Linked DNA regions of Paraglaciecola psychrophila 170. The protein of the gene in region 1 interacts with the protein of each later gene in a pairwise test. Links are inferred from orthologs where the notes say so. Each region holds a gene or a part of one and is shown on either strand. Other genes may lie near its edges.

The links.
Region 2: the proteins of C427_RS01020 (region 1) and topA interact in binary tests that used the Escherichia coli proteins (3 or more experiments, as listed by UniProt). The link is inferred for Paraglaciecola psychrophila 170 from one-to-one orthologs.

Annotation. Positions count from the first base shown.
Region 1 is NC_020514.1:220,192-225,186, reverse strand. The notes cover bases 1,256-4,219. They hold C427_RS01020 (YigZ family protein), read left to right. Parts: upstream 1,256-2,409; coding sequence 2,410-3,030; downstream 3,031-4,219. Other genes in these bases: C427_RS01015 (DUF3718 domain-containing protein), read right to left, coding at 3,617-3,934; C427_RS01025 (EamA family transporter), read left to right, coding at 1,530-2,405; C427_RS01030 (hypothetical protein), read left to right, coding at 1,256-1,275. Also shown: C427_RS01035 (LruC domain-containing protein), read left to right, coding at 1-739; more of C427_RS01030, read left to right, coding at 751-1,255; C427_RS01010 (hypothetical protein), read right to left, coding at 4,411-4,719; C427_RS01005 (malic enzyme-like NAD(P)-binding protein), read right to left, coding at 4,949-4,995.
Region 2 is NC_020514.1:2,601,248-2,606,508, reverse strand. What follows is about bases 1,034-4,263. They hold topA (type I DNA topoisomerase), read right to left. Parts: upstream 3,877-4,263; coding sequence 1,234-3,876; downstream 1,034-1,233. Other genes in these bases: astB (N-succinylarginine dihydrolase), read left to right, coding at 4,187-4,263; C427_RS11405 (DUF2058 domain-containing protein), read right to left, coding at 1,034-1,152. In the rest of the region: more of C427_RS11405, read right to left, coding at 583-1,033; more of astB, read left to right, coding at 4,264-5,261. UniProt on the Escherichia coli protein: Releases the supercoiling and torsional tension of DNA, which is introduced during the DNA replication and transcription, by transiently cleaving and rejoining one strand of the DNA duplex.

The DNA of each region.
Region 1 (4,995 bases):
AGTGATGAATTACCGTATCAGTGAATATAGACTCAATGATGAAGTTATTCGCATTAAATTAGAAGGGCAGATAGCAGCCGTAGGCGCGTTACATCACAATGGTTTTGCATTTCGTTTACCCGGTATTTTACGAAGTACAGTTGATGAAGATGCTATTCGTTACACCATTAATGACATACCACAAAATACCTCTCCCCTCGAATTGGCTAGGAATGAGGCAATAGCCATCGTCACCAATGATGTGTGGGACTTCGTTAGTGCGAGTATAAATTGCAACTATTATCGAACAGAACCAGGTTGTGGTACAGATATTCAAATGGGCTTTTCTATGACATTACCAATGACCAATGCTATTCCCAGCCTGCAAATGCCAGAGTTTCCTTATGACCCGTTCTTATTTGCGAGTGATGGATATGATCATAGCTTAGCATTTGGTCTGCCACCGGGAAGAGCGTATGAGATACATTTACCCGATAAAGCGCCAACAGAAGCTTTTAGAACCGATTTCTTCGGTCGTCAAGATGATAGGAGTGAGCCACAAAATGGGCGCTACTTTGTAAGTGAGAATGGTATGCCTTGGGCTATCAATGTGGGTGTTGAAATGCAATATTCCTTGGAATATATGGATGTGATTTATGCATATCCCTTATTTTCTAGTTTTATTGCCAATGAAGGTCTTGTGGATGCTGATTGGTACATACCTGAAAATGCCAACACAAATAATATTTTTTCTAATTAAAGAGGTGATGTATGAAACAAATATACAGCTTTGTTTTATTGAGTACGTTGTTAACTGGGTGTGGAGGGGGCGGATCAGAGAACATTACAGTGAAACCAACAGCAGGGAGCGTTGTAAGTCAGCCAAGCACCGTTTTGCCGGATCCTATTCAAAGCCAACCTGCTATAACTGAATTTAGCTTGGAAGAGAAAACACCTATGGAGGTCGGAGTGGTTGTAAATAGTTCGGCACAGTCTAGCCATGAGATAGTGGTACCTAATGGTTTTGCATTAAATAGTGAGCGTTCGTTTAACCTAAAGATTTCTCGCTCAGAAGATGATTACCAGGCAGCCTATTTATCGTTGTGTAGTGATTATCAGCAGCGTAGCGATGGAGGTTATAGTATTAATTATAATAGCTGCTTACTCAGAACGTCTTTGAGTGATATTAACTACGAAGCAGTCATTACGGTGACCAACGATACAAAAGGTTTGGTTGCCGCATTGTGGTTTATGGATGGCACAAAAGAACCACTCATCAAAGATTGGCGTTTTTAATGATGGTATTACGAATAATAAAAAATTGATTAACGATTAATCGTTTGAGTTTTATTAATGTTGGCCTTGTTATTTCAATAATGAAAGTTTATAAAAAGTATTTTCTATATCAGAAAGTTAGAAGAACAAAAAAGACTCACCAAGCAACAATTTGAATTGAATAGACTGGGGAAATATTAGCTATTTAAACAGATGATAATCTATTCAGTCGTTTATAGAGTAAGATCACATTTTGTAGTTTTTGAGGTAATGCTGTGAGTTGGGTTTTCTTTACGCTGGGTGCCGTGGTGATGCAGACGTTTCGTAATGCGTTGCAGAGTAAGCTAAGTGTGAATATGAGTACTTCTGGTGTCACCTTAGCACGCTTTTTATTCGCGCCACCGATTGCTCTGGCTTACTTGGCAATGCTTTATGCCTTATCAAATCAAATCATTCCTGAATTTACTTTTAAGTTTGTGTCTTTTGTTTTGCTGGCCTCGGTGATGCAAATTTTTGCTACTGCGTTGATGGTCATTTTGTTTAAGCAAAAAAACTTTGCTGTGGGAGCTGGACTAGCCAAAAGTGAAGCCTTGGTGGCTGGCGTATTAGGTACATTGTTTTTTGGTAGTCAACTGAGTTTATTTGGTTGGTTAGGCATTTTAATTGGCGGTGCTGCAGTATTTGTGCTGTCTGGAGGCGGCAGAAAAGGAGAGTTGAGCCTTAAAATATTAGCCATAGGTTTAGCTTGTGGTAGCTGTTTTGCGCTTACATCTTTATTTGTTAGAGAAGCCAGCCATTTAATAAATGTACCTTTCCCACATAGTGCCGCTTGGGTATTACTTTGGGTATTGTGCATTCAAACTACTTTACTTGTGAGTTATATCGCGGTTAAAAACAGAAGCACGTTTGTGGCACTTAAAAACAATGCCAAAATGACTTTGGCTACTAGCGCCACAAGTTGCTTAGGCTCTATTTGCTGGTTTAGTGCTATGGCTCTACATCATGTGGCCTATGTAAAAACGTTGGGACAAGTTGAGGTGCTTTTTACCATATTGATCGCCACCTTTTGGCTTAAACAGAAAGTTAAAAAACACGAGCTGATTGGACTATTACTTATCGCGGCTGCCGCAGTTTTAGTGATGTGGGCATAATCAATTGAATTCACCAAGCTATCAAGTACCTGCGCAGATATGCCAAGTTGAGCTAGAAATTAAACGTAGCAAATTTTTGACCTTTGCGGCGCCTGCCTTCGGTCGCCAAGAAGCAGACAATTTCATCAGAACGTTACGTAAACAACATCCTCAAGCTAATCATGTTTGCTGGGCATATATTGCTGGTGCTCCGAATACCACTATCCGCTCCATGAGTGACGATGGTGAACCCAGTGGAACTGCGGGCATGCCTATGTTAAAAGTCCTCGAATACAGTGGTTACGGCGATATTGTGGTAGCAGTAGTTCGCTATTTTGGTGGCACTAAGCTTGGTACTGGCGGATTACAACGGGCATATTCTCACGCTGTGTCACTGGTTTTAGTTGATTTACCAATGGAACTAAAAGTTGCACGCAGCACCCTAAAACTAACCTATGACTATACCCATGAAGGCAATATATCTCGATTGTTAGAACGTTATGATATCGATAGTATCGATTCTACTTATTCTCAGAAAGTGACACAAATTATTGCGATAGCGTGCAGCGAACTCAACGCATTTAAAACCGAACTGACCAATATCACTGCGGGTAATGTTGAAATTTTACTACCATCTTCTGATTGATTCTCTGTCAAACCTTATCTTTTTTACGATTAATCCGGCTTTAAGGAAATTTAAAGTGACCTAAAAAATATTAAGCTCTCTGCCAACTTAACGTTGACAAAATTAATGCCGGTTATTCAATACCTGATATATGGTACAGTTTGGTTCATGAGTGTATTAGCGACACATATTGACACCATCATGTCCAAACACGCTTTTCAAATTCACAAATAAATATTTAAACAGCGGTAACACCTGTAATAGAAGTATTTAGCCCATAGATAAAAGTGAGTTTGCTACAAAAGAGCTGTGAGCAAAGATGCTCTGACTATCATGCTAAGTACACACTATTTAACCGGAGCTATAGATAAGGCATACCGTCCAGTATCACTACTATCGAGCCTATCTTCTATGAACTTGCTCACAATAGCGCGCTATTCCCTTTCAAGCTCGATTCGATAAACGTAATAATAGCAGCACTGGATGCGTTCAATGTCTTTGCAAACCAATTAGCACCATCTGACATATTGTTTTATTGCAATATTTATAAGGTCGCGGCACGTCTTAACCCGAGTTCAGGTTATTTAGGTAAGTACATGCAAGTAACCTATAAGTTAGTCAACAACTGCTGATGATTTCCGCGACTTTTTCGGGCTAAAAACTCAGCTGTTTTTTCAGCATTGTTCGCCAAAGCGAAGTTCACTGGGTGTGCACCGTTACACAATAAACCGTTAGTAATTTGTTTCAAACTTATGTCGCTATTTTTTACTGCAACATGCACTTTAATTAGTCTGTCGCTTTTTATGGCTTCACATACTTTAACTAGTTTGCTTTCAGTGACCGGATCAATATATTTTGCTTGGGCATTACCAACTATAAACTTAGCTGCGACAATAACGCTGCTAATAAGTAATTTTTTCATCATGAGTCTCTCTATGTTAGGTGGTGGTGTTTAACGTCAGTTCGATCATAGAGTAGAGATAAATAATGATATTGGAGGGACAAAACAGGTAAGTCGCGGTAAAACGTGATGAAGCGTTCAAACAAATAATTATTGCGATAGACCAGCGCTTAATATTTGTTTTTCGTAGTATTTAGCAAAGTTTTGATACATTTACGTATTTGAGATTATCCAAATGCGATGATTCCTTGTATTGTTACATGACTAAAAATCGTGAATCAGGCCTACATGAAGGGTATAAATGTTTACTGAAGTATCACTTTAAATAGCCCTGAATACTCCTGCACTAAGGCCGCCGATTAATAATTCATAACCTCAGCATTTGCTTTGGCAATTAATTGGGCAAGCTCACCACTGTTTTGCATATCACGGATCACGAGATCAATTTTAGACCTAACGCTGCATGCTTTTTGTTTAGGTGTGGCACAACTTATAGGTCTCTAAGGGCAAACCTGCGGTAATGCTATTAGTGTGTTTAACCTTCTCACTCTCGCCAGCCGATACTGCGCAAGCTCGGTTTTATTACAGATTAGCACATCAGAATCTTTGACAATGAATGCACCTGTTTGCAAATAGCAATAGGCAGTGGGCACACGGATCATATCGGGATTATCAATACCATAACTCCAGATACGCATAATTTCACCATCTGTGTCGCCATACACAGCTTCTTGCTGCGCAAGATTCGCAGGTAAAGGAATGACAATAACCTCGATACCAGGACGCTGACACATTGCGGGGATTATCATGCGTCAAATATCTTGCTCTACTAATCATTCAATCGAGGAAAAATGCATCGTTTCTGATATTGATGGCTGGCACATAAAGCAAAAAAATGTACAAAGAAAAAGGTAAATTTTGCTATAAGGAAGAATCAACTCATTCTAAGCACGAGTAATGGTGTTTGGGCTGTTGTTATTGTAGAACTTTAGATACACATGACCCCAACAAGGTCATGTGTATGTCAAAATACCGATTCTAGTCTTGCATATAACCTGGGGGCAGCTCTTTAAATGCAGTCACGC
Region 2 (5,261 bases), 2.4 Mb from region 1 along the record:
GTCGCCTGAGCCTCATTTTTTGCCAGTCACAAATATTAATAACGACACCATTGACTTTTTACCTGCCATGACAGTGCTTAATAGCTGTAAATTTATGTTACTCGATGGCCTTGGGGGAAAAGGGTCAAGAAGATAAACCTGCGAATATCGAAAACATCTATGGTTATTCCTATTGGAAAGTGTTTTTCTAAACGGAAAGATGGAATTAATAAATTTTTATCTGAATTAGAATGATTTGTTCAGGAAGGTCAAAGATGCTAGAAGCAATATCATGATATGCAGGGGGCGTCCGCCCAAAAACAAAAGCAACTGTCAACTAAGTAAATAGTTGTTTGCTTATTATTCAATACAAAATCTAATTTGAAATGTTGTTTGGCGCTTCTTAGCTAATGTCTCAAATGATGTAAAAATTAGCGTTCTGAGAAGGATAAATTAGCAGTAAAAACGTGCAGGATTCATTCGCCTTTCATCCTGTCGTATGTCTGTTTCACGCCCTGAGTCATTCAAATCACATGGAAAACGAGCAGTATTCTCCCCAAGGTTCATTTATGAATGAACCTTGGGATTAAAACGATTGTGCCTCTACCAGTTCAAATCATCCGGAATATCATATTCAGCATACCAGTCATCATCTTCACTACTTTTCTGATCTGCATCGCTAATATCATCCGCCCGATACATCACACTGGCTTCATCACGTTCAGCAATTTTATTGGCTACAGGCATAGGTACTAACTCATAACCATCGTTCAATTTTACGATGGCAAGCTTACCTTGGCTGATTTGTTTTTGAGTAACTTGGCTGACATACATACGTTTGATCAACGTACCATCGGTGAAGTTGCATACTACTTCTTCTTTACGTCCAGAGCCTCCAAATTTGGGTTGTTTATTGGCTTCAATTAATTGCTTAATTTGTGCCACAAGTGCCTTTTTCTCAGCTTCTTGTTTGGTTTTTTGGTTAAGCTCTCTGTCTTTGGCTTTTTTTGCTTCCACTACTTTTTCAGCAGCTAATTTTGCTTCGTTGGTTTGTACTACATTATGGTTTTTTTGCGCTTTGACTTGTTTGTTTTTTTGTTGGCGCACCTGATTGGCTTTTTTCTTATTGGTTAAACCAGCTTTAAGTAATTGTTCTTGTAACGAGAGGGCCATAATTGAATGCCATTATTATTAAGTTTAAAATAATTCGGCAGCTAAGAGCTGCCGTAAAAGAATAAAAACTAAGATTAAAAATTATTTTTTGGGTTTCTTACGCTTATCTTCAACAATCCATTTGCCGTCGGTACACCATGCAGACCAGCCAGTCGCTTTACCTTCTTCATTTTCTGACATCACGTATTGCTGTTTGGTTTTACGGCTGTAACGCACGATAGCCGGACTTCCATCAGGGTCTTTAGCGGGTGCATCGGCCAAATAGTAAAACTTAGGCGAAATCCTATCTCTAAAACGAGCAAGCTCCTCAACTTTAGGGGCGCGTGTTTCTCTTGATTTAGGGAAATTATGCGCGGCTAAGAAGATGCCAGATGCACCATCTCTGAGTACAAAGTGAGCATCAGATTTTACGCATTCCAACTCTGGTAAGTCAGTGGGATCTTCTTTAGGAGGTGCAGCTTCGCCATTTCGAAGTAATTTACGGGTGTTTTTACACTCTTCATTAGTACAACCAAAATACTTACCGAAGCGGCCACTTTTTAGCTCCATGTTGGATTGACACTTGTCACATTCAAGAAGCGGGCCTTCATACCCTTTAATCTTAAAGGTACCTTTTTCCACATAAATCCCTTCACATGTGGGTGTGTTTCCACATACATGTAACTTACGAGACTCATCCACCAAATAACTATCCATAGCCGTACCACAAATGTCACAACGTCGTTTTGAGCGTAACACTTCGGTTTCTAACTCTTCTTCATCTTCAACCTTGATTACTTCATCACCAGAAGTTAAATTCATGGTGCCTGTGCAGCGTTCTTTAGGGGGTAAGCTATAGCCAGAACACCCTAAAAACACACCTGTACTAGCTGTTCGGACATTCATGGGTCGTTCACATTTTGCACAAGCAATATCCGTAGGTACGGCTTGATTTAAACGCATACCGCCTTCTTCAGGCGATTTTTCAGCAATAACTAGCTTCTTTTCGAAGTCCTCATAGAACTCATTTAATACTCCTTTCCATGAGGCCTTTCCTTCTGCTACTGCATCTAACTGTTGTTCCATATTGGCTGTAAAATCATAACCAATTAGATCGTCGAAATTTTCCATCAGACGGTCGTTTACAATCTCACCCATTTTTTCCGCATAGAATCGCTTACTTTCGATTCTTGCATAACCTCTATCCTGAATGGTTGAGATGATACTGGCGTAAGTAGAAGGACGACCAATGCCACGTTTTTCTAACTCTTTTACCAATGATGCTTCATTAAAACGCGCAACAGGTTTAGTAAAATGCTGTTTAGGATCAAGGGAGCTAAGATCTAAATTTTCGCCTTCTTTCACATCAGGTAATAATAAATCTTCTTCGCCTTTTTTACGCTGCGGATTCTGTACTTTAGTCCAACCATCAAACTTCAATACACGCCCTTTTGCGGTTAATTCAAAATCACCCGCTTTAACTCTGATTGTGCTAGCGTCATATTTTGCTGGAGTCATTTGACATGCGACAAACTGGCGCCAAATTAATTCGTATAAGCGCTGAGCATCGCGCTCTACATCACTAATGGCTTCAGATTTAAGTAACACATTAGACGGACGAATAGCTTCATGCGCCTCTTGAGCTCCTTCTTTGCTACCATATTTAATTGGATTTTCCGGTAAGTATTTTTCACCAAAATTTTCATTAATATAATCACGACAGCCATCAACAGCTTCTTTACCTAAATGGGTAGAGTCAGTTCGCATATAGGTAATATGCCCAGCTTCGTACAACCGTTGTGCCATCATCATGGTTTTCTTCACACCAAAGCCTAAACGTGTACTCGCCGCTTGTTGTAAAGTAGAGGTAATGAGTGGAGCAGAAGGTTTACTTTGAGTTGGCCTTGATTCGCGACTTACCACTTGATAACTAGCGCTTTCTAAAAAACTTACCGCTTTATCAGTTTGAGCTTTATTGACCGGTTTAAATGCTGCGCCACTTTCTTTGACAACTTGCATCCGCAAACTGATTTTTTTTGCGGTATTTAAATCTGCATGTAGGTCCCAAAATTCCTCAGGTACAAACGCTTTTATTTCTCTTTCGCGCTCGACAACTAAACGAGCAGCTACTGATTGTACCCGCCCCGCAGACAAACCTCGTGCAACTTTTTTCCAAAGTAATGGAGATACCATAAAACCTACAACACGGTCCAGAAAACGTCTGGCTTGTTGGGCATTCACCATTTCAATGTTTAATTTTCCTGGCTTAGCAAAGGCTTCTTGAATGGCATTTTTAGTGATCTCGTTAAATACCACACGCTGAAAATCTTTGCCTGGCTCGTCAATCAACTCTCGTAAGTGCCAAGCAATCGCTTCCCCTTCCCTATCCAAATCCGTTGCGAGATAGACGGTGTCAGCATTTTTTGCCAACTTTTTAAGTTCGTTAACAACTTTTTCTTTGCCTTCGAGTACATCGTAATGCACCTGCCAATCATTTTTAGGGTCGATACCCATACGATCAACAAGTTTCTTATATTCATAATCGCGCAAATAGGTTGCACGCTTTTTTTCGGAGAGAAGTTTGAGTTCTTTTGCTGGTTTTTTAGGCGCAACTTTGCCCACAGCCTTGTGAGGAAGATCCCGAACGTGACCGACACTAGATTTAACAATAAAATCTTTGCCGAGATATTTATTAATCGTTTTTGCCTTTGCCGGTGATTCGACAATGACTAGATGTTTTGCCATAAATTGGTTTTAACCTTTGATTTTTATAGGTTTTTATTGGTTAGGTATACACCATATGGCGATTACCTCTCAAAAATGCTTTTTAACATATATCGACAAAATGAATAGAAAACAAGTTCTTCTTCATACTTATCTAATATTCTTTTTTTTCAGTGGCTAACACTGCTTAATTTTCGAACAGCCTGATTGGCATAACAAACTAAAACAGTATAATGCTCGACAATTCGTTTTTTATAAGCGATTCCAGATAATAAACATTGGGTTTTAATCGCCCATTTGCCAGTGGTAGACAATAATAATAGAGGTTTAAATGAAACAATTTGAAGCCAATTTTGATGGCTTAGTAGGACCAACTCACAATTATGCTGGATTATCATACGGCAACGTAGCCTCGCTAAATAATGCTAGCGCTTCAAGCAGCCCTAAACAGGCCGCTAAGCAAGGGTTAAAGAAAATGAAGGCCCTAGCTGACCTTGGTATGGTTCAAGGTGTTCTGGCGCCACAGGAGCGCCCTGACATTGCTTCGCTTCGCAGGTTAGGCTTTAGTGGAACCGATGCCAACGTTTTAGCCATGGCAGCTAAACAAGCTCCGGCTATTTTTCAAGCCTGCTGTTCAGCATCCAGTATGTGGACAGCGAACGCCGCGACGGTTTCACCTAGTGCTGATACCAGTGATGGCAAAATTCACTTTACCCCAGCAAATTTAACCAATAAATATCATCGTTCTCTCGAACCGCAAGTCACGGGTAAAATTCTGCAAGCCACTTTTGCCAACAAAGAATATTTTGCCCATCATGCTCATTTACCCGATAACGAACATTTTGGGGATGAAGGCGCAGCTAACCACACGCGTCTTTGCAGCGATTATGGCAAAACTGGTCTAGAAATGTTTGTGTACGGACGCCATGCTTTTGATACCAGTAAACCCGCACCTAAAAAATTCCCTGCCCGTCAGACATTAGAAGCGAGTCAGGCGGTAGCTAGATTACACGGACTTAAGGATGACAATGTGGTGTATGTGCAACAAAATCCAGATTTAATCGATCAGGGTGTGTTCCACAATGATGTTATTGCGGTAGGTAATCAAAATGTATTGTTTTATCACGAACAAGCTTTCTATCAATCATCACAAGCGATAGCTGAGATAAAACAAAAATTTGTGGGTGATGACTTGCACTTAATTTGCGTAAAAACCGAAGAAGTTAGTGTGCAAGACGCCATTAAAAGTTACTTATTTAACACGCAAATTATCACCCTAGCTAATGGTGACATGGCCATTATTGCGCCGACTGACTGTAAAGAAAACTCAGCAGTATCGACCTATTTAACAAATTTAGTTGCACAAAACACACCGATCAAACATGTGTACTACCACGATGTTAAAG